One region of the Streptomyces sp. NPDC007157 genome, then DNA from elsewhere that is predicted to be linked to it. Evidence: riboswitches for the same ligand, from Rfam matches in the RefSeq annotation. Region 1 holds a riboswitch; each other region holds the start of a gene.

Region 1 (5,662 bases):
CCAGCGAGTCGTCATACAGCCAGTGTAGGTTTGTTTCAAAGTTTAACCAAGCCTGCCCGTCGCCCTCGGGAGTGAGCACGTCCGATGCCGTACCCCTACGTCCTGCTGTCCGCCGCCGTCTCCCTCGACGGCTATCTCGACGACACCGGCCCCGACCGCCTGCTGCTCTCGTCCCCGGCCGACTTCGACCGCGTCGACGAGGTGCGGGCCTCCGTCGACGCGATCCTGATCGGCGCCGGCACCATCCGCGCGGACAACCCGCGGCTGCTGGTCAACGATCCCGGACGGCGCGCGGCCCGGACCGCCGCGGGCAGGTCCGAGTACCCCCTCAAGGTCACGGTCACCGCGACCGGCGACCTCGACCCGGACGCGAAGTTCTGGCACACCGGCGGCGCGAAGGTCGTGTACACGACGGACCTGGGCGCGACGCGGATCCGCGGCCTCGGTATCGCCGCGGACGTCGTCTCCCTCGGCGCCGCCCTCGACTGGCCCGCGCTGCTGAGGGACCTGCACGAGGCGCGGTCGGTCGGGCGCCTGATGGTCGAGGGCGGCGGCACCGTCCACACCCAGCTCCTCCAGCAGGGCCTGGCCGACGAACTCCAGTTGGTCCTGGCCCCGCTCTTCGTCGGCGACCCGAAGGCGCCGCGGCTGTTCGGGCCGGGCGGGTACCAGGCCGGGCGGCTGCGGCTCCTGGAGAGCCGCCGGATCGGGGACGTCGTCCTGACGCGGTACGAACCCACCGCCCCCGGCGCGGGTGCGGTGGCGTCCGCCGCGGACCGGCACTGGCTGCGGCTCGCCTGCGAGCTGGCGGCCGACTGCCCGCCCTCCCGGACCGCCTTCAGCGTCGGCGCGGTGGTGGTCGCGGCCGACGGCACGGAACTGGCCCGTGGCCACTCCCGGGAGGCCGGCGACCCGGTCGTCCACGCGGAGGAGGCGGCCCTGGCCAAGATCTCCCCGGCCGACCCCCGGCTGGCCACGGCCACGGTCTACACCAGCCTCGAACCCTGCACCCACCGCGCCTCCCGGCCGCACCCCTGCGCCGAGCTGATCCTCCGGGCCGGGGTGCGGCGGGTGGTGACGGCGTGGCGCGAGCCGGACACCTTCGTCGAGGCGGCCGACGGGACGGGGATGCTGCGGGAGGCGGGGATGGCGGTGCTGGTGCTGGGCGCCTACGAGGAGCTGGCGAAAACCCCGAACGCGCACCTGCTGAGCTGACCTCCCCGCAACCCGTGTGACTCACGCTCTTCAAATGGCGTATGCTGGTTTCACCGACGCGGGGTGGAGCAGCTCGGTAGCTCGCTGGGCTCATAACCCAGAGGTCGCAGGTTCAAATCCTGTCCCCGCTACTGAAGGCCAGGGCCGGAATCCGAACAAGGATTCCGGCCCTGAGTCGTATACCGGGACGTATGTCGGACGTGTTCCTGCACGTGGTTCTCCACGTGTCCCTCATCACACCCGTCCGTACTCATCCGCCCGGTCCACACCACTCGCCCCTGCTCGCTCACAGCCGCAAATCTGGACGGGCGCATATTGGGCATATGAGACATATGGGGAGTCGTAGCGTGGGTTCTGGAGAGGCGCAGGAGGACGTGTCCGCAGCCGTCCGCACCCTGGCCCGCTTCCTGCCCGCCCTGCTGATCGCGGCCGGCGTCTTCTATGACGTCCGCACCCCGCCCGCCTTCACCGCGATCCCCTTCTTCACGGCCGCCCCGCTGATCGCCGCGCCCCTCTCCTCCCTCCGCACCACCGTCCTGACCGGCGTCGTGTCCTTCCTCGTCGCCTACGCCGTGCACGCCCGCTTCGGCTTGCTGCCCGGCGTGGACGGTGTCACCGAGATGGCGACGGTGGCCACCGTCGCCGTCCTCGCCGCCGGCATCAACCGGATCGTCCGCCTCGGTGACCAGCGCCTCGCCTCCGCCCGCCAGATCGCGGAGGCCTCCCAGCGGGCGGTGCTGCCCGAGCCCCCCGAGCGGATCGGTGGCCTCGAGATCGCCGCCCGCTACGAGGCGGCCCAGGAGGACGCCTTCATCGGCGGCGACCTGTACGCCGTCCAGGACACCCCGTACGGCGTGCGGCTGGTCGTCGGCGACGTCCGCGGCAAGGGCATGGGCGCGGTCGCCGCCGTAGCCGTGGTGATCGGCGCGTTCCGGGAGGCCGCCGAGCAGGAGGCCACGCTGGAGGCGGTGGCGGGGCGGCTGGAGCGGGCGCTGGCCCGCGAGGGTGTCCGGCGCGGCGGCGTCGACGCGTTCGAGGGATTCACCACCGCGGTGCTCGCCGAACTCCCGCACGGCGACGGCACGGTCCGGGTCGTCAACCGCGGCCATCCGCCGCCCCTGCTCTTGTACGGCGACGGCAGGGTGAGCCCGGTAGGAGTGCCCGAGGCCGCGCTGCCGCTGGGGCTGGGCGAGTTGGGGGTCTGGCCGGACCGGGCCGCCGAGCACGCGTTCCCGAGTGGGGCCACGCTGCTGCTGCACACCGACGGGCTCTCCGAGGCGCGGGACGCGCACGGCCGGTTCTACGACCTCGAGCGGCGGCTGACCGGCCGGGTCGTCACCGCCCCCGGCCCGCTGCTGGCCCGGCTCGCGGCCGAGGTGCGCCGGCACACCGGCGGCGGCATGACGGACGACATGGCGCTGCTCGCCGTACGGCGGCTCTGAGCGCGGTCACCGGGCCGTACTGGGGATTGTCACCCACAGTGCACGGATGGCCGCCCTCCGCATAACGTCTGAGTCACCATCAAAACGCGTGTGACTCCTGAGCCGAACAGAACGCATGGTCAACTCGACCGTTTTTGGTCGTTCGTGGCAGGTAAGTCCACGCTTTGAAAGCATAATGATCAAGGCGAACAGCTTGGAATCTGATAGCTGGGTCTATTAACGTTCGATAACGCAGCGCGGTCGTCCCAGCCGTCACCCGCGACGGCTCCGTGCGCACGCGCCGAATCCCGCAAGGGAACCGGGGAACCACCACCTTGGGGTGAATCGCACGGCTGCCGTCGGCAGAAATCGGCCGGTATACGCGCGTAGGAGACCTTCCCGCTCCGAACCCGTCAGCTAACCCGGTAGGCGGCGGAAGGAAAGGAGCGCGCCCGCGTGGCGTCCAACCGGCCTGCCCCGACAGCCCCGTTCGTGCCCAGCCAGCGTCAACCCGAGACCTACGGCTACGGCGGCTACCGCACCGACGAGGGCCCCTGGGAGGAGTGGAACCCCACCGAGGAGTCCCTCGCCCCGGTACGCGGCCGGCACCGGGTCGCCAAGCAGCGCGGCGGCGGGCTCGCCCGCAGCTCCACGGTCCTCGGCGTCGGCGTCATCGCCGCCGTCGGCGCGGGCGGCATGGCCAGCGCCAACACCGGCAAGCCGCCGGTCTCCATCTCGCTGCCCGACCTGCCGTCCTCCGTCGACTCCCTGCTCGGCGAGGGTGGCGGCCACCACGCCACCCAGACCGCCCTCAGCAGCGTCACCAAGACGACCACCGCCACCGACGCGGACTCCTCCTCCGACGCCGGTGAGGCGCTGCGCAGCCGGATCATCGCCCAGGCCGAGCAGCAGCAGACCCAGCTCGACGTCAAGGCCACCGCCAAGGCCGTGGCCGCCGCCGACAAGGCGGTCTCCGACGCGGAGGCCAAGGCGGAGAAGGCGGCGGCCGCCAAGGCTGCCGACGCCAAGGAGCAGGCGCAGGCCACCGAGAAGGCGCGGGCCGAGCAGAAGCGGCTCGCCGCGCTGGCCAAGCAGTACACGCTGCCGGTCGTCTCTTACACGATCACCGGCACCTTCGGGCAGGCCGGCTCCATGTGGGCCTCCGGCTACCACACCGGCCTCGACTTCGCGGCGCCCACCGGCACGCTGATCAAGGCCGTGCACAGCGGCACCGTCACGGAGGCCGGCTGGGCCGGCTCGTACGGCTACCGCACGATCATCACCCTGGACGACGGCACCGAGCTGTGGTTCTGCCACCAGTCCTCGATCGGCGTCAAGGTCGGCCAGAAGGTCGCCACCGGTGACGTCATCGGCCGGGTGGGCGCCACCGGCAACGTCACCGGCCCGCACCTCCACCTGGAGGTCCACCCGAACGGCCAGGCCACCGGCATCGACCCGATGACCTGGCTGCACGGCAAGGGCCTCAACCCCTGACGGACCCCACTGATCCCCGGCGGCCCTGACGACAACCCCCCGACGTCAGGGCTGCCGGTTCGGTGTACCCGGAGGCCGGCCAGGGCCTTCCGCTTTTACGAGAACTTCGCGTTGCGGCGGCATCGGTCCGCAGGCGGCCGATGTTGAACTGAGGCATGACCCCTTCTTCCGTTTCTCCCGCTTCCCGCTCTCTCCGCAAGCTCGGCGCCTCCGACCTGGAGGTCTTCCCGCTCTGCCTCGGCGGCAACGTCTTCGGCTGGACCGCCGACGAGGCCGCCTCCTTCGCCGTCCTGGACGCGTACACGGCGGCGGGCGGCAACTTCGTGGACACGGCCGACTCGTACTCGGCCTGGATCGAGGGCCACAAGGGCGGCGAGTCCGAGACCGTCATCGGCAAGTGGGTCGAGGCGCGCGGCAACCGCGAGGACGTCGTGATCGCGACGAAGGTCAGCCAGCACCCCGACTACCCGGGTCTGTCGGGCGCCAACATCAAGGCCGCCGCCGACGCGTCCCTGCGCCGCCTGGGCACCGACTACATCGACCTGTACTACACGCACTTCGACAAGCCCGAGATCCCGGTCGAGGAGATCATCGGCGCGCTGGACGAACTGGTGCGGGCGGGCAAGGTCCGGCACATCGCCGCGTCCAACATCACCGCCGAGCGGCTCCAGGAGTCCCTGGACTTCTCCGACCGCGAGGGTCTCGCCCGGTACGTCGCCCTCCAGCCCCACTACAACCTGGTCTCCCGCGACACCTACGAGGGCCCCCTCCAAGAGCTGGCCTCCCGCACCGGCCTCGCGGCGGTCCCGTACTTCTCCCTGGCCGCCGGCTTCCTCACCGGCAAGTACCGCCCCGGCACGACGGTCGACAGCCCCCGCGCGGGCCGCGCCGCCCAGTACCTGGAGACCGAGCGGGGCCAGAAGGTGCTGACGGCCCTCGACGAGATCGCCGAGGCCCACTCCGCCCCGGTCCCCACGGTCGCCCTGGCCTGGCTGGCGGCCCAGCCCACCGTCACGGCCCCCATCGCCTCGGCCCGCGCGGTGGCACAGCTCCCGGCGCTGCTGGGGGTGGCGGACCTGGAGCTGACGGAGCAGGAACTGACACAGCTGACGGCGGCTTCCGCCTGACGCTCACTTTCCTTCCGCGGTTTCCCGCGGCGCCCGCGCTCGGCCCGCGCGGCTTCCGCGGCTTCCCGCGGCAACCGCGCGCGGCCTCTTCCGGCGGTGCCGAGCCCTCCGGGGCCCTGGGGTACCGGGGGCCTGCACTAGCTCCGGTACGGGTTGTAGGACGGATACGGCACCGCAGCCGCGTGCCATCCCGGGGCCCCGTACGCCGGCGGCGGGGATACCGGCCAGCTTTTCGGTGCGGCCGTGCGGGCCGCGTAGCCCAGGGCGGGGCGGACCAGCTCGCGTCGGCTCCACAGTTCCGTCAGCAGCTCCCGCTCCCGCACCACGAAGTCGGCGCCGGCCCGTCCCCGCCGTCCCCGGCGGCGCAGCAGGGCGAGCGTCGTCGCGTACGCCTCGTACTCGGCG
Region 2 (5,662 bases), on a different contig from region 1:
CAGGGCAGTGGTGATCATGGCGGGTGGGCCGTATCGGTCGGTGCGGCGGCCGGTGAGCGCGGCGGGCTCACGGCTGGGTGTCGCGGGTGAGGACGACGGCGTAGCGGCACTCGGCGTCGCCGGCATTGGCGAAGACGCGCTCGGCCGGCGGGCCGAGTTCGACGGTGTCGCCGGCGTCGAGTTCATGGACGGTGTCGCCGTCGTGGAAGGTCAGGCGGCCGTCGAGGACCCAGACGAGCTGCCGTACGAAGGCGAAGGCGGCCGCCGGATAGGGCACCCGGGCCCCGGCGGGCAGGCGGATCTCGGCGATCTCCGCCGGGAACCGCGGTCCGGTGATCTGGCGGCGCCGGTAGCCGGTGCCGGGGTCGCGCCACTCGGCCGCGTCGGCGCCGCGCCGCACTCCCGCGGTGTCGGCCGTGGTGTCCTGCGCGCCTTCGGCGAGGGCCAGCAGGGAGGCGACGCTCAGCTGGAACGCGGCGGACAGCTTGCCGAGGACGACGGCGGTGGGGCTGCTCTCGCCGCGTTCGATCCGGCTGATCATCGCGGGGGAGACACCGGAGGCGTCCGCGAGCTGCGCCAGGGTCCAGCGGCGGCGCTCCCGCTCGGTGCGGACACGGGCCGCGATCCCCGCCGCCAGGGAGTCCGTCGACGGATCTACTATGTTGGACATGAATCCAATATACGAGAGAGACGGGACGGTGCGGATCCGCCCGGCCCGCTCCGCCGACGCGGAGGCCGTACGCGCGATCCGCGACCACGCGGTCGAGCATTCGACGGCCCTGTGGACCGAGACCACGCAGACTCCCGCCGAGGGTGCGGCGTGGCTCGCCGTCCATCTGGCGCGCGGCTCGGCGTTCGTGGCCGAAGTGGCGGGCGAGGTGGCCGGATTCGCGGTGTACGGCCCGTGGCGCGAGCTGGACGGCTACCGGCACACCGTGGAGGACTCCGTCTACGTGCGGGAGGACCGGCACGGGCTCGGCATCGGCTCGGCGCTGCTGGGCGCTCTCATCGCCGCGGCGCGGGAGGCCGGCCACCACGTCATGATCGCCGGCATCGAGGCGGAGAACGCCGCGTCGGTCCGGCTGCACCAGCGGTTCGGCTTCGAGCACGCCGGCACGGTCCGGGAGGTGGGCGTCAAGTTCGGCCGCCGGCTGGACCTCACGCTCATGCGGCTGCCGCTGGACCGGGACGGCAACACGCGCGGGGGTGCGACCGATTAGGGTGACCGCGTGGCGAGAGTGCGGTTGAGCGTGGCCGAGCGGCGGGAGGAACTGCTGCGGGCCGCCATCGAGCAGATCGAGGCGCGGGGCGTGGCGGCGGTACGGATCGCCGATGTCGCCTCGGCGCTCGGCGTGAGCAACGCGCTGGTGCTGTACCACTTCTCGACGAAGGAGAAGCTGGTCGCCGCCGCCTTCGCCTACGCCGCCGAGGACGACCTGGCGCATCTGCGCAAGCTGCTGGGCCGCCGCACGTCGGCGTCGCGCCGGCTGCGGACGGCGGTGCGCTGGTACGCCCCGACCGGGCAGGCCAAGGGCTGGCGGCTGTGGATCGAGGGCTGGGCGGTGGCGCTGCGCGAACCCGCCCTGCGGGGGGTCACCCAGGAGCTGGACCAGCAGTGGAAGGCGGCGATCGCCGAGGTCATCGCCGAAGGGGTGGCCGCCGGTGAGTTCCGGTGCCCCGACCCCACGGCCACGGCACTGCGGCTGACCGCCCTGCTCGACGGGCTCGCCGTCCAGCTCACCTCCTACCCGGGCGCCCTGTCGCGTGTCCGGGCGCAGGAGTGGGTCGACGAGGCGCTGGCGCGCGAACTGGGGCTGCCCGAGGAGCAGTGAGGGGCGGCCCCGTCAGGATGCCGCCCCTCACCCGCTCCCACGGCCTCAAGCCACGGAAGCGATCCGCATCTTGATGTCGTCCGGGGAGAGCGTCCCCTTGGCCGTCACATGGTCGCCCGACGACTCGCCGCGCAGCCGCCGTCCGATCCACGGCACCAGGTACTCACGGGCCCAGTGCACGTCGTCGCGGCGGACCTCCAGGGTGCCGCGGGGCGGCAGCGGCGGCCACGGCTGGTCCGGGTCGGCCGGCACCTCGACGCCGAGCGCCTGACCGGCCCGCAGCGCCACCCGCGTGTGCCCCTCGGGAGACAGGTGCAGCCGGTCGCCGTCCCAGGCCCGCCGGTCCTGCACGGTCTTCAGGGACCACAGGTCGAGAACCGGGCAGCCGTACCGGTCGGCGATGGCCCGGACATGCCCGTTGTAGGTGGCGATCTTGCCGCGCAGATGCTTGAGGACGGGCACGCCCCGGGTGTCGAACCCGGTGGTCACCAGAACCGTGCCGACGGCCTCGGTCAGTTGGGCCACGGCCCGCTCGAACCGCTCGGCCACCTCGTCGGGGTCGGTGCCGGGGCGGATGATGTCGTTGCCGCCCGCGGCGAAGGAGACCAGGTCCGGGGCGAGTTCCAGGGCCTGCGGCACCTGGTCCGCCACGATCTGGTCGAGCAGCTTCCCGCGCACCGCGAGGTTGGTGTACTCGAAGTCGCCCTCGGGCTGCCGGTCCGACAGCAGAACCGCGAACCGGTCCGCCCAGCCGACGAAGGCCCCGTCGGGGCCGGGGTCGCCCACGCCCTCGGTGAAGCTGTCCCCCACCGCCACGTACGACCCGATCACTGATGCCTTGTCACTCTTCGAATCGTCTGCCACATCGGACCATGATTCACCTTCGACTGTGACCTACGCGACCGTAATAAGGGGTTGACGAACGGTGAGATAAGACACGCCTAAATACTCGACCAAGCCAGGAATAACCCTCTGGACAGGGGCGTTGAAGGGTCGATCCCCCGAAGGCCGGACCCGGGGATCGGGGGTCCGGCCTACGGAGTGCGTGTCAGATCAGTGGGGGTTCCGGATCAGCCGACGGTGACGCCCTTGGAGCGGAGGTAGCCGACCGGGTCGATGTCGGAGCCGTAGTCGGGGCTGGTCCGGATCTCGAAGTGGAGGTGCGGGCCGGTCACGTTGCCGGTGGCGCCGGAGAGACCGACCTGCTGGCCCGCGGTCACGGTCTGGCCGACCGAGACGGAGAGCGCGGAGAGGTGGCCGTACTGCGCGTAGTAGCCGTCGGCGAGCCTGATGACGACCTGGTTGCCGTAGGCGCCGCCCCAGCCGGCCGTGACGACCGTGCCCGTGCCGACGGCCTTGACCGGGGTGCCGGTCGGGACGACGAAGTCGACGCCGGTGTGGTAGCCGCTGGACCACATGCTGCCGGCCACGTGGTAGCCGGTGCCGATGGCTCCACCGGTGACAGGAAGGTTGAAACCGGAGGCGGTCGTCGTCGACGTGTCCGAGGAGGAGGCCGCGTTCGAGGACGACGACGAGGAGGGGGCGGAGGACCGCGAGTCGGGCCGCGCGTGGGACCGCGTCCCGGACCGGGAGTCCGAGCTCGGGGTGTCCGTCGTCGCGGCGTGGCGGCCGCCGAGCGTGAGCTTGAGACCGGGGTGGATCAGCGAGGGGTTGTCGCCGACCGCCTGCCGGTTGTCGGCGTAGAGCCGGGGCCAGCCGCCGTCGACGTGGTGGTCGCGGGCGATCTTCGAGAGATAGTCGCCGGGCACCACCGTGTAGACGCGGTGCGTGGAATTCCCGGTGCCGGAATCCTGGACGGCGGTCTTCTGAGCGGCGGCCTTTCGCACGGCGGTCTTCTCGACGGCCGGAAGCGACTGCGTGGTCTTTTCGGAGACGGACTGCGAGGTGGCCGCGTGGGCGCCGGTGGCCCCCATGAGCGGCAGAGCCAGCGCGGCGCCACCGGTTCCGGCGACGGCCATCGAGCGGGTGAAACGCTGGGACTTGGGGCGGCGGTGCTTACCCTTCGCGGGCATGACGCATTCCTCTCCGGCGCCTACGAGGTGAGCTGTCGGGTTCGGGCTGGAGCTGCCCGGCCACGCGGGAAGACGTGGCTACACCCCTAGCCGCCCCGGGAACCGGAACAGGCGGTCATACCTGGTGGGTCCCCCGCTCCTGCCGAGCACGGGTGAGTGTGTGTGGGGACTCCGGGCGGCGGCAGGATTCGGCGTTCCGTCCGGATGCGTGGCGAACGTAAGCGAGTAGGACGCACGTAAACAAGGGGTAGGTTCCGTCTGTCCGAGTTTCGCTTGATCCGTTACGGGAATAACCGGTCACCCTCCGTGAATTCCAGCCTTACGTGCTTTTCTAATCACCTTGAAAAGCACGGGAATTACGTGAACATGACGCGCGACGGACGGTCACGAATATGACGCTCCTCACGCACGTCACACCACGTCCCCTTATTCCAGACCGAGTTGCAATGAAGACACCAATTCGGACAGAAGGCTCAGATGCGACGTAGCCGGAGAACCGTCGCATCCAGGTCGCCGCACAGCTCCGTACGCAGCCCGTGGTGCAGCAGAACGGCACCTCGATGCACTTCGCCCGTTTCGCGGCATTCGTACGATGCGGTCGGGTCGAGTCCGCGCAGCCGCAGGGCCGGCATCGGCTCGCCGTAGCTCTGCGCCTGGAGCCAGGCGAGGACCACGGTCTCGTCGCCGAGCGTGTACTGGACCGCGCTGAGCCCGCCGGTCGGCGGCCGCAGCCGGAACTGGTCGCCGCGCTGCACCAGGGGCCGGATGTCCTTGTAGAGCTCCACCCAGCGGCCGGCCTCGGCCAGCTCCTCCTCGGTCCACTGCGAGAGGTCGCCGCCGACGCCGAGCGCCCCGGCCATGGAGCTGACGAAGCGGAAACGCAAACTGCTGACCCGGCCGTTGAGCTGGTGGTTCGGGCTGTCGGTGACCCAGGCGGACATCACCCGGGCCGGGTGGATCTGGCTGAAGCCGTGCTGGATGGCGAGCCGGTCCAGCGGGTCGGTGTTGTCGGAGGTCCACACCTCGTCGGTACGGCTCATGATGCCGAGGTCGATCCGGCCGCCACCGCCGGAGCAGGACTCGATGGCGACGTTCGGGTGGGCCGCCCGGATCCGGTCGAGCAGGGCGTACAGCCCGCGGACATGGTCGACCCACAGGCGCTGCGGGTAGGGCTCACCGGGCCAGCCCGCGTCGGTGAAGCAGCGGTTGAAGTCCCACTTGACGTAGTCGATCGGGGCGCTGGACAGCAGGGTGTCGAGCTGCTCCCAGAGGTACTCCTGGACGTCCTCGCGGGCGAGGTTGAGGACGAGCTGATTTCGGAGTTCCGTCCGCTTTCGCCCCTTCTGGTACTGCACCCAGTCGGGGTGCGCGCGGTACAGGTCGCTGTCCGCGTTGACCATCTCGGGCTCGACCCAGATGCCGAACTGCATGCCGAGAGCGTGCACGTATTCAGCGAGGGGCTTGAGGCCCTTGGGGAAGCGGTCCGGGTTGGGCGTCCAGTCGCCGAGGCCCGCGCGGTCGCTGGTGCGGGCACCGAACCAGCCGTCGTCGACCACGAACAGCTCGACGCCGATCGCGGCGGCCCGGCGGGCGAGGGTGGCCTGCTGCTCCTCGGAGATGTCGAAGGTGGTGGCCTCCCAGGAGTTGAACAGCACCGGCCGGTCCCGGTCGGCGTCGGGGATGACGTACGCCCGCTGGTAGGCGTGCCAGGCCCGGCTGGCCCCGCCGAAGCCGCCGTCGGTCCACAGGCCCGCGAAGACCGGGCTGGTGTACGACTCGCCCGCGGCCAGCATCAGC
Region 3 (5,662 bases), on a different contig from region 1:
GATCTCGGCACGCTGGGAGACGTACTGCCGCATCGGATAGGCGAGCGCGACGATCATCGTGCACAGCACGATCGCGAGCAGCGCGGCACGGCCGGTCAGCCGGGAGCGGCGGGCCTGCCGCTTGGTCTGGGAGCGGTAGACCCGGGCCGCCGTCTGCTCGCCGAGCAGCTTCAGCCTGGTCGCGGTGGAGAACCGGTCCCGGTCCTTCACGGCCATGTCCCCGCCTCCCGTTCACACGCGCGTACGTCCCCGCACACGGTACGGGACCGGTACGGGGACGTACGTACGACTGGCGCAGCCTTGACCCTTAACGGGTCAGCGACCCCTGACGGACCGTCGGCCCCCAGCGGGCCGGCCGCCCCTGACGGGTCAGCCCTTGAAGCGCGGGAAGGCGCTGCGGCCGGCGTACACCGCGGCGTCGTCGAGGATCTCCTCGATGCGCAGCAGCTGGTTGTACTTGGCGACGCGCTCGGAGCGGGCCGGGGCGCCGGTCTTGATCTGGCCGCAGTTGGTGGCGACGGCGAGGTCGGCGATGGTGACGTCCTCGGTCTCGCCGGAGCGGTGGGACATCATGCACTTGAAGCCGTTGCGCTGGGCCAGCTCGACGGCGTCCAGGGTCTCGGTGAGCGAGCCGATCTGGTTCACCTTGACGAGCAGGGCGTTGGCGGCGCCGTCCTCGATGCCGCGGGCCAGGCGCTCCGGGTTGGTGACGAAGAGGTCGTCGCCGACGATCTGGACCTTGTCACCGAGCTTGTCGGTGAGGACCTTCCAGCCGGCCCAGTCGTCCTCGAACAGCGGGTCCTCGATGGAGACCAGCGGGTACGCGGCGACGAGTTCCTCGTAGTACTCGGTCATCTCGGCGGCCGAGCGGGACTTGCCCTCGAACTCGTACTTGCCGTCCTTGTAGAACTCGGACGCGGCGACGTCGAGCGCGAGCGCGATCTGCTCGCCGGGGACGTAGCCGGCCTGCTTGATCGCCTCGAGGATGAGGTCGAGCGCGGCGCGGTTGGACTCCAGGTTCGGGGCGAAGCCGCCCTCGTCGCCGAGGCCGGTGGACAGGCCCTTGTTCTTCAGGACCTTCTTCAGGGTGTGGTAGACCTCGGCACCCCAGCGCAGCGCCTCGGAGAAGGACTCCGCGCCGATCGGGGCGATCATGAACTCCTGGATGTCCACGTTGGAGTCCGCGTGCGAGCCGCCGTTGAGGATGTTCATCATCGGCACCGGCAGCAGGTGCGCGTTGGGGCCGCCCAGGTAGCGGAACAGCGGCAGGTCGCTGGCCTCGGAGGCGGCGTGGGCGACGGCGAGGGAGACGCCGAGGATGGCGTTGGCGCCGAGCGAGCCCTTGTTGTCGGTGGCGTCCAGGTCGAACATCGCCTGGTCGATCAGGCGCTGCTCGGTGGCGTCGTAGCCGACCAGCTCCGGGCCGATCTGCTCGATCACGGCGAGGACGGCCTTCTCGACACCCTTGCCGAGGTAGCGGTTGGGGTCGCCGTCACGGAGCTCGATGGCCTCGAAGGCGCCGGTGGAGGCGCCGGAGGGGACGGCGGCACGACCCGTGCTGCCGTCGTCGAGGCCGACCTCGACCTCGACCGTGGGGTTGCCTCGGGAGTCCAGGATTTCCCGGGCTACGACGACGTCGATGGACGGCACGAGCATCTCCTTCTTGGGATCTGACGCTGGTTGTGCGGGCGCACGCGGGCCTTGTCGGCCCTTGCTCAGCCTTGCGACTAGAGCCTAACCGCCCCGGGCCCGTCAATCGGTCGACCGACCGGCCCGTGGACACACAGACGGTACTCATTGTTCATGTGCGGAACAAAGGGGGGTCCGATGAAGAACGGAAGAAGAGCGGGTCAAGAAGAAGACCGCGGGAGGATCGCGAGACGACCACGAGAGGACGGCGCGAGGACCGCGAGAGGACGGCGCGAGGGCGGCGCGAGGGCGGCAAAGAGAAACCCCGCCCCGGTGCGTACGGGGGAGAACGCACCGGGGCGGGGGCTCGTGGGGGACGGGGGTGACCCTCACGTGGTCTCCACTATGGGGACCACGGCTGTGCGGGCGCTGTGGTTCAGCTGGCGCCCTCGTATTGCTTCGGCTTGCTTCGGCTCGCTTCGGGCGCCCTACTTCAGGTGCAGCTGCTGGCCCGGGTAGATGAAGTCGGCGTCGTCGACGATGTCCTTGTTCAGCTTGAACAGCGCCTGCCAGCCGCCCTTGACCTGGTGCTTCTCGGCGATGGAGCTGAGCGTGTCGCCCTTGACGACCTTGTACTCGCCATCACCCTTCTTGACCTTCTTGCCGGTCGGGGTGGTGACGGTCTTCTTGGCGGCCGGACGCTCGGCGGAGCGGGAGGCGGCCTGAGTGTCGGTCGTACGGCTGCTCGTGCCGCTGTTCGCGGAGCTGGAGCCGGAGGAGGAAGAGGAGGAGCTGGTGCTGCTGCCGGTGTAGGTGGCGCCGGACAGGCCCGTGCCGCAGACCGGCCAGGCGCCCTTGCCCTGCGCGGCGAGGACCTTCTCGGCGGTCTCGATCTGCTGCGCCTTGGTGGCCTGGTTGGCCTGTGCGGCGTACTGCGTACCGCCGTACGCGGCCCAGGTGGAGGCGGAGAACTGCAGACCGCCGTAGTAACCGTTGCCGGTGTTGATGGCCCAGTTGCCGCCGGACTCGCACTGGGCGACGGTGTCCCACTCGGAGGCGGTGGCGGCGGAGGCGGTGCCGGAGGCCATCAGCGGAGCGGCGATGGCGACACCGGTGACGCCGGCGAGCGCGGCGGCGCGGGTGGCCCTGGACGGACGACGGTGCTTGCCCTTGCCGGAAAACAGCATGAAGGATCCCCTCACCGACGCCTGCGAGGTGAGCTGTCGGGTTCGGGCCGGTTGAGTTGCCCGGCCGCACACCTCACGGTGCGCGGCTTCACCCCGAGCCGGACACGGCAGTCTCAACTACCGGTCCCGGCACTTACCTTGGGTCCCCCGCTCCTGCCTACGGCGCTTGACGCGACGACTGTTCCCGGGCAGCCGCTGGCAGGACTCGGCGTTGCGACGGCCGGGGCTCGTGGTGACGAGCGGCCTTGACCGTAAACAGGCGATCAGGTGAATTTCAAAGATGATCAGGGCTTCTGAGACTCATCCCACACTTTCACCAAACCGGACATTTAACTTCGAAGTAGGGCGGTCCGAAGTGCCAACTCCCGCTACTTTTCGACCGTTTCGCTGCTGAGTTTCAGGGTCTGACCGGGGGCGATGTCGTTCGGGTCGGCGCCGATGTCCGCCTTGTTCGCGGCATAGAGCGCACGCCATCCGCCGTCGAGGTCAAGGGAGTCGGCGATGGAGGCGAGAGTGTCGCCGTCCCGGACGGTGTAGGTGCCGGCGTCCCGGGAGGCGTGACGGCCGGAAGAAGTCACACTCTGACCGTTTGTCACGCTTTCGTCCGCCGAGCCGCCACGATGCTTGCCGCCGCTACCGACGGCCCCCGTGTCGACCAGATCCCAAGAGCTGCCCGTCTGCCATGAATTGTCCGACTCATCGGCTTCGGGCACGACGGGGCTCTCGCTCGCCTTCGAGGCGCTGGACCCCTTAGATCCCGACTTGTCCACCTTCGTGGAGTCGGCAGGGGCGCCCTTGCCGGAGTCGCCACTCGCACTCGGGGACGGGGTGGCGGAGTCGGAGTCCGTGACACCCGAGGAATCCGACGAGGAGTCGGACGAGCCGGAATCCGATGAACCGGATGAATCCGAAGAACCAGATGAAGAGGATGAATCCGACAACCCGGAGGACGAGTCGGAGGAGCCGGACGTGTCGCCCGATCCGTCGAGGCCCGTGTCGACGTTCACCGAGGCGTCGTCCGAGGAGAGCCCGGCGATCAGGGCACAGGTCCGCCAGGGCTTGGTGCCCTGGTCCGCGAGGATCCTCTCGGCGACGGAGATCTGCTGCGAACGGCTCGCCTGGTCCGGCGTGGCGGCGTACTCCTGGCCGCCGTACTCGTCCCAGTCGTCCTGGGACATCTGCAGACCGCCGTAGTAGCCGGTGCCGGCGTCCATGCTCCAGGAGCCGCCGCTCTCGCACTCGGCCACCCTGTCCCAGGTGCTGCCGTCGGCCGCGTTGGCGCTCGCCGCACCCAGGAGTGGGATGGCGATGGCCGAGCCGGTCACGCCGGCCGCGACGAGGAGAGCCGGAGCCTGACGGGGGCGACGGTGACGACCGTTCCCGGAGAGCATGCGGAAACCTTTCGAGCGACAGCGGTGACCGGCGCGACGGGTCCCGCCGGGGCGCCGCACTGATGGGTGAACGTATAGGCAGACGATCACTTGTCACAAGTTAATGCCGCGTAGATCACGTGAAGATCACAGAGTTGAACGCTGGTCATCTTCACGGGTGGAGGGCCAGGTGGGGGGATTCGTGGGGCGCCGGTGGAGGCACGGTCGGGCCGTGGTCGGGGGCGTGGTGGAGGGCCGACGAGGGCCCGGCGGGGCGCCGACGGGGGGGCAAGGTGGAGGGCCGGTGGGGCGCCGGCGGGGCCTGGCGGGCGCCTGTGGGGCTCATCGGCCGTCGGGGGTGAACTTCACGGGGAGCGTGCGCAGTCCGCGCATGATGAGGCCGCCGCGCCAGCGCAACTCGCTCTCCGGCGCCGCGAGTCGCAGGTCCGGGAGGCGGGTGAGCAGGGTCGCGAGCGCGCTCTGCCCTTCGAGGCGGGCGAGCGGGGCGCCGAGGCAGTAGTGGATGCCGTGGCCGTACCCGAGGTGCTGGTTGTCCCGCCGTGCCAGGTCGAGCGTGTCCGGCTCGGCGAACCGCTCCGGGTCCCGGTCCGCGGCGGCGAGTACGACGAGGACCGGGTCGCCGGGGGCGATGCGCTGCCCGCCGATGCCGAGCGGCTCGGTGGCGAACCGCCAGGTGGCGAGTTCCACCGGCCCGTCGTAGCGAAGGAGTTCCTCCACCCCGGTCTCCAGCAGTCCGCGCTCGCCGGCTGCCAGGGAGTCCTGGAGGCGGCGGCGCTGTTCCGGGTGGGTGAGCAGGGCGTACGTGCCGTTCCCGATAAGGTTGACCGTCGTCTCGAAGCCGGCGAACAGCAGGATGAAGGCCATGGCGGCGGCCTCGTTCTCGGTGAGGTGCTCGCCGTGGTCGGAGGCGCGGATGAGTCCGGAGATGAGGTCCTCGCCGGGGGCCGGCTCGGCGGTCAGCGCCTCCCGCTTCCGGTGGATCAGCTCGGCCAGATATCCGCGCATCTTCTTCACGGAGCGCGCGACCCCGCCCCGCGGCCCTCCGCCGTGCCGGATCATCATGCCGGCCCAGTCCCGGAAGTCGTCCTGGTCCTCGCGCGGGACGCCCAGCAGGTCGCAGATGGCGTAGATGGGCAGCGGGAAGGCGAACTCATGGATGAGGTCGGCCTCGCCCCGGTCCGCGAACCCGTCGATGAGCCGGTCGGTCAGCTCCTGCACACGGGGCGCGAACTCGGCCACCCGGCGCGGCGTGAACGCCTTGCTGACCAGCCGGCGCAGCCGGGTGTGGTCCGGCGGGTCGATGTTCAGCAGATGCGTCATCAGCTCGGCCTTGCGCTCCCCGGGGATCCCGGTCTTCCCCTTGGCGTGCGCGGGCTCGTCGTGATGCGCCGGGTTCTTGGACAACCGGGGGTCGGCGAGCGCCTGCCTGGCGTCGGCATAGCGGGTGACCAGCCA
Region 4 (5,662 bases), on a different contig from region 1:
CGAGCAGGTTCCCTACGACGAGTACGAGGAGTACACAGAGGACTCCACGGACGCCGGGGAGTTGGCCGCGACCGGTGAGCTACCTGCAGTAACGCCACTGCTGGAGGACCAGGAAGAGGTCACCCCGGCCGCTGCGACCGCGACACGCGCCGGCGGCCGCGCGGGGGCGCGCTCCCGCCGTCGTACGCCCCCCAAGCGCTCCGCGCTGCTGACCGTCGCCGTGCCCTCGGCCTGTGTGATGGGGGTCGCCGGAATCGCGGCCGCCTCCGTCGGCACCCTGACCGGCGGCGAGGGCCAGGACACCACCGCCTCGGCCGCGCAGTCGGTGAAACCGTCCGCCGCCAACAGCAAGCTGGACGCCCAGCTGAGGACGCTCTCGGCGGGCGCCGACGACTTCGCCGACCGGGCCAGCCGGACCCAGGAGCGCATCGACCTCAAGACCCAGCAGGAGGCCGAGAAGAAGAAGGCGGCGGCGGAGGCGGCCCGCAAGGAGCGGCTGCGCCCCAAGTACGTCCTCCCGGTCACGCAGCGGGGGCTCAGCGCCTACTTCGGCCAGGCCGGCGTGAACTGGATGTCCGTCCACACCGGCATCGACTTCCCCGTCTCCTACGGCACGACGGTGATGGCCGCGACCGACGGCGTCGTCTCCACCAAGTGGAACAGCGCCTACGGCAACATGATGATCGTGACGGCGAAGGACGGCACGGAGACCTGGTACTGCCACCTCTCGTCGTACCGCGTCGCCTCGGGTACGACCGTGAAGGCCGGGGATCCGATCGCGTACTCCGGGAACTCCGGGAACTCGACCGGCCCGCATCTGCACTTCGAGGTCAGGCCGGCGGGGGGTTCCGCCATAGACCCGCTGCCGTGGCTGCGGAGCCACGGACTCGACCCGACCTGATCCTGGCCCTGCGCCTGGTCAGCAAGCCCTGATCGGTGAGTCCTGATCAGTGAGCCCCGCTCGTGGCAGCGGGGCTCAGCCTTCCGTCTTCACAGCGCCGGCGCGGTCACAGCTTCTCCACCGGCGCGTACCGCAGCAGCAGTCGCTTCGGCTTGGTGTCGCCGAAGTCGACCGTCGCCTCCGCGTTGCCGCCCGTGCCCTTCACCCCGACGACCGTGCCGAGGCCGAACTGGTCGTGGGTGACCCGGTCACCGACGGCCAGCGAGACCACCGGCTTCTCCGAGGTCCGCCGGGTGGCGAAGCCGGACGCGCCGGACGCCGAGGAGCGCGAACGGGTCGAGGAGAGCGAGGCCGCCACGCCCGACGCGGGCCCGGAGGACACCGGCGCCATCGCCCCGGTCCGCTTCCACTCCAGATACCCGGCCGGGATCTCCTCCAGGAAGCGCGAGGGCGGGTTGTACGACGGCTGCCCCCAGGCGCTGCGCATCGCCGACCGCGTGAGATACAGCCGCTCCCGCGCGCGCGTGATGCCGACGTACGCGAGACGCCGCTCCTCCTCCAGCTCCTTGGTCTGGCCGAGGGCGCGCATGTGCGGGAAGACGCCGTCCTCCATGCCGGTCAGGAAGACCACCGGGAACTCGAGGCCCTTGGCGGTGTGCAGGGTCATCAGGGTGATGACGCCGGAGCCGTCCTCGTCCTCGTCGGGGATCTGGTCGGAGTCGGCGACCAGGGCCACCCGCTCCAGGAAGGCGGACAGCCCGGCCGGCGCCTCGCCCTCCCCGGACTCCTGCTCGAACTCCAGTGCCACGGAGGCGAGTTCCTGGAGGTTCTCGATCCGGGTCTCGTCCTGCGGGTCGGTGGAGGCCTGCAACTCGGCGAGATAGCCGGTGCGTTCCAGGATCGCCTCCAGGACGGTGGCCGGTCCGGCGCCGGACTCCACGACCGTACGGAGGTCCTCCATCAGCGTGTTGAACCGCTTGACGGCGTTGGTCGACCGCGCGGCCATGCCGTACGCCTCGTCCACGCGCTTGAGCGCCTGGGGGAAGCTGATCTTCTCGCGCTGGGCGAGGGCGTCGATCATCGCCTCCGCGCGGTCGCCGATACCGCGCTTGGGGACGTTGAGGATCCGGCGCAGCGGGACGGAGTCCTCCGGGTTGGCCAGCACGCGCAGATACGCCAGGACGTCCCGGACCTCCTTGCGCTCGTAGAAGCGGACACCGCCGACGACCTTGTAGGGCAGGCCGACGCGGATGAAGATCTCCTCGAAGACACGGGACTGCGCGTTCGTGCGGTAGAAGACGGCGACATCGCCGGCCTTCGCCTCCCCCGCGTCCGTCAGACGGTCTATCTCGTCGGCGACGAACTGTGCCTCGTCGTGCTCGGTGTCGGCGACATAGCCGGTGATCTGCGCGCCCGCGCCCGCATTGGTCCACAGGTTCTTCGGGCGGCGGGACTCGTTGCGCTCGATGACCGCGTTGGCGGCGGAGAGGATCGTCTGCGTGGAGCGGTAGTTCTGCTCCAGGAGGATCGTCGTCGCGTTCGGGTAGTCCTCCTCGAATTGGAGGATGTTGCGGATCGTCGCCCCCCGGAAGGCGTAGATCGACTGGTCGGCGTCGCCCACCACGCACAGTTCGGCGGGCGGGAGGTCCTGCTCGCCCGGCGGTACGTCCTCCGCGTGCGCGCCGGTGCCGACCAGCTCGCGCACGAGCGCGTACTGGGCGTGGTTGGTGTCCTGGTACTCGTCCACCAGGACGTGCCGGAAGCGGCGGCGGTAGTGCTCGGCGACGTCCGGGAAGGCGCGCAGCAGGTTGACCGTCGTCATGATCAGGTCGTCGAAGTCGAGGGCGTTCGCCTCGCGCAGCCGCGACTGGTACATGGCGTAGGCCTGGGCGAGGGTCTTCTCGAAGCCGTCGCTCGCCCGGGCGGCGAAGTCCTCCTCGTCGACCAGCTCGTTCTTGAGGTTGCTGACCTGGGCACTGAAGGACTTCGGCGGGAAGCGCTTGGGGTCGAGGTCCAGGTCCCGGCAGACCAGCGCCATCAGGCGCTTGGAGTCAGCCGCGTCGTAGATCGAGAAGGAGGAGGTGAAGCCGAGCTTCTTGCTCTCCCTGCGCAGGATCCGCACGCACGCGCTGTGGAAGGTCATCACCCACATCGCGTTCGCGCGCGGGCCGACGAGGTGCTCGACGCGCTCCTTCATCTCGCCCGCGGCCTTGTTGGTGAAGGTGATCGCGAGGATCTGCCCCGGGTGCACCTGGCGCGCGCCGAGCAGGTGGGCGATGCGGTGGGTGAGCACGCGCGTCTTGCCGGAACCGGCGCCGGCCACGATCAGCAGCGGGGAGCCTGCGTGCACGACCGCCGCGCGCTGGTTCTCGTTCAGCCCCTCCAGGAGGGCGGCCGGGTCCAGGGCCGGGCGGGCGGCGCCGTCGCGGTAGTAGGCGTCCCGGTCCGGGGGCGCGTCGAACTGCCCGCCGAACAGATCGTCCGGAACCGGTTCCGGTACGTGCTCGTCCTCGGGCGGCGGCGGGGGTTCCTCCTCGTGGCCGCGCGGGGACTGGAGGCTCGCCAGGAAGCTGTCGTCAAAGAGGCTGCTCATCGCTCTCCGAGTCTAGGGCGCCCCACCGACAACCGGTCCCCACCCCGGAAACTCACCCCGGTCACCCGCCAGAATCGGCCCCTCACGGTCAGCGATCACACGCCGTGAGCACGGGCCGGCCCGTCAGCGGAGAGCACGGACCACCCGCCCGCACCGGACAAGTCACCGCATACCCTCCCCGATCAACCGATCCGGCCGATCCGCAACACCAAGGTCACGAAAATGTATCGGGCATATCGCACATCAAACTTCACACGGAGCACACGAGTTGGCTAGCGTGCCGAGCAGGCCGTACGACCCCCACCGGCGAACGTCGCCGGGCCGCACGGCCTCCGCCGAGTCCAGGGTGCCGCCGCGTACCCGGAGCCGGGGACCCACACCGAACCTTGGGGTGAATCGGTCCCGACTTCCCACCGGGGAACGGACCGTAGGGCAACCCTTCCGAACCACCCGCCCGAACCCGACAGCTAACTCGGTAGGCGGAGCATGGAAGGAGTCGCCCCCGTTGGCGTCGCACCGCAAGTCGCGTCCGTCCGCAACGCGCGTAGCAGGCATACGCACCCCCGCCCTGGCCACCGCCGCCCTCACCTCCGTGGCGCTGCTCTCCCAGACGGCCAACGCCGCGCCCTCCGAGGACGGCAAGCCCAGCCTGGAGGAGGTCGAGAAGAAGGTCGACGCCCTCTACCGGCAGGCCGAGTCGGCGACCGAGAAGTACAACGCGGCCAAGGAGAAGACCGGAAAGCAGCGCAAGCAGGCCGACACCCTGCTCGACGACGTCGCCGAGCGCACGGACCGGCTCAACAAGGCGCGTGAGGAACTGGGTTCCTTCGCCGCGGCCCAGTACCGCACCGGGACCGGCGCACCCGACACGGCGACGTTCCTGCTCGCGGACAGTCCGCAGGACTACTTCGACCAGACGCAGCTGATGAGCCGGCTGACCTCGCGCCAGAAGGACGCGGTCGACGACTACGCCACACAGCAGTCCGCGACCATGGCGAAGCGGCAGGAGGCCGCCAAGAGCCTGGAGACGCTCACCGAGACCCAGGACGACCTCAAGACCGCCAAGACCACCGTTCAGACGAAGCTGGCCTCCGCGCGGGAGCTGCTGTCGCAGCTGACGGCCCAGGAGAAGGCGCGGCTGGCGGAGATCGAGAAGCAGCAGCAGGCGGCAGCGGCACGCAAGGCGGCGGAGCTCGCGAAACAGCAGGCGGCGGCCGCGAAGGATGCTTCGTCGTCATCGACGTCGACCTCCAGCGGCTCCTCTTCGTCCTCTTCTTCCTCCTCGTCCGACTCCGCCTACGGGACGAAGGCGGCCAAGGCGATCGCCTTCGCCCGTGCGCAGGTCGGTAAGCCGTACGTCTGGGGCGCCACCGGCCCCGGCTCCTACGACTGCTCCGGCCTCTCCCAGGCCGCCTGGAAGGCCGCGGGCGTCTCCCTGCCGCGCACCACGTACGACCAGGTGAACGCCGGCACCACCGTCTCCCTCGCCGACGCCCAGCCCGGCGACCTGGTCTTCTTCTACGACGACGTCAGCCACGTCGGCGTCTACATCGGCAACGGCATGATGATCCACGCCCCGAAGCCCGGCGCGTACGTCCGGGAGGAGTCGATCTACTACGGCGGCGAGTCGATCATCCACAGCGTGGTGCGACCGGCCTGAAAGGCGCCTGCGACCGGCTCAAGAGGCGCGGGCACGCGCACGCGCGCATTTCGTGGGGCTGCATCTGGCGGGGGCTGGTGCTGTACGGGTTCGCCGTGGCCCGTTTCGAGTGGCGGCAGGTGATCGCGGGGGCAGGCGACCACTGGGTCGCGGGCGGCGCGCCCGCGATCTCCGCGCTGGCCGGGGCAAGGCTGCTGGCCGCCGACAGCGCCCGGCTGTACCTGTGGAACGACGACGACCGGGGCGTTCTGCGCACGGTGACGGTGGCGCTGCTCGTCCTGGCCCTGGCCTGGTACGTCGTACTGCTGGCCGCCGAGGTGGCGCGACCCCGGCCGCGTTACGACGTACGCCGCTGGGCGACGGTGTTCACGATGGGGTTGACGGCCGCGGCGATGCTGTCGGTCGCGACCGCCGTCGGCGTCCCGTGGCTGAGATGGCCGGGGCGGGTCCTGGCGTGGGTCGCGGTGGCGGCCTGGCCGGCGGTGACCGCCGGCGCGGTGACGGCCGC

The links. A riboswitch is a leader RNA that binds a small molecule or an ion and turns the genes downstream of it on or off. The one in region 1 is predicted to bind cyclic di-AMP.
Region 2: another riboswitch for cyclic di-AMP. It lies ahead of ABZ642_RS37445 (peptidoglycan DD-metalloendopeptidase family protein); the one in region 1 lies ahead of ABZ642_RS12330 (M23 family metallopeptidase).
Region 3: another riboswitch for cyclic di-AMP. It lies ahead of ABZ642_RS31505 (transglycosylase family protein); the one in region 1 lies ahead of ABZ642_RS12330 (M23 family metallopeptidase).
Region 4: another riboswitch for cyclic di-AMP. It lies ahead of ABZ642_RS24145 (NlpC/P60 family protein); the one in region 1 lies ahead of ABZ642_RS12330 (M23 family metallopeptidase).

The regions. Positions count from the first base shown of each region.
Region 1 covers NZ_JBEYFE010000005.1:460,444-466,105, forward strand. Annotated here, with positions in the region: gene ABZ642_RS12310 (MarR family transcriptional regulator) at 1-15, opposite strand, end outside; gene ABZ642_RS12315 (dihydrofolate reductase family protein) at 85-1,215, shown strand; tRNA gene ABZ642_RS12320 (tRNA-Met) at 1,273-1,346, shown strand; gene ABZ642_RS12325 (PP2C family protein-serine/threonine phosphatase) at 1,563-2,657, shown strand; cyclic di-AMP (ydaO/yuaA leader) riboswitch at 2,926-3,083, shown strand; gene ABZ642_RS12330 (M23 family metallopeptidase) at 3,093-4,130, shown strand; gene ABZ642_RS12335 (aldo/keto reductase) at 4,286-5,257, shown strand; gene ABZ642_RS12340 (PrsW family intramembrane metalloprotease) at 5,395-5,662, opposite strand, start outside.
Region 2 covers NZ_JBEYFE010000028.1:106,280-111,941, reverse strand. Annotated here, with positions in the region: gene ABZ642_RS37465 (XRE family transcriptional regulator) at 68-670, opposite strand; gene ABZ642_RS37460 (N-acetyltransferase family protein) at 669-1,220, shown strand; gene ABZ642_RS37455 (TetR/AcrR family transcriptional regulator) at 1,230-1,832, shown strand; gene ABZ642_RS37450 (SGNH/GDSL hydrolase family protein) at 1,878-2,663, opposite strand; gene ABZ642_RS37445 (peptidoglycan DD-metalloendopeptidase family protein) at 2,903-3,865, opposite strand; cyclic di-AMP (ydaO/yuaA leader) riboswitch at 3,870-4,030, opposite strand; gene ABZ642_RS37440 (alpha-galactosidase) at 4,339-5,662, opposite strand, start outside.
Region 3 covers NZ_JBEYFE010000020.1:131,145-136,806, reverse strand. Annotated here, with positions in the region: gene ABZ642_RS31515 (septum formation initiator family protein) at 1-216, opposite strand, end outside; gene eno (phosphopyruvate hydratase) at 370-1,656, opposite strand; gene ABZ642_RS31505 (transglycosylase family protein) at 2,118-2,816, opposite strand; cyclic di-AMP (ydaO/yuaA leader) riboswitch at 2,820-2,991, opposite strand; gene ABZ642_RS31500 (transglycosylase family protein) at 3,185-4,207, opposite strand; gene ABZ642_RS31495 (cytochrome P450) at 4,529-5,662, opposite strand, start outside.
Region 4 covers NZ_JBEYFE010000013.1:148,994-154,655, reverse strand. Annotated here, with positions in the region: gene ABZ642_RS24155 (M23 family metallopeptidase) at 1-901, shown strand, start outside; gene pcrA (DNA helicase PcrA) at 1,008-3,494, opposite strand; cyclic di-AMP (ydaO/yuaA leader) riboswitch at 3,818-3,991, shown strand; gene ABZ642_RS24145 (NlpC/P60 family protein) at 4,000-5,154, shown strand; partial or broken gene ABZ642_RS24140 (hypothetical protein) at 5,220-5,662, shown strand, end outside.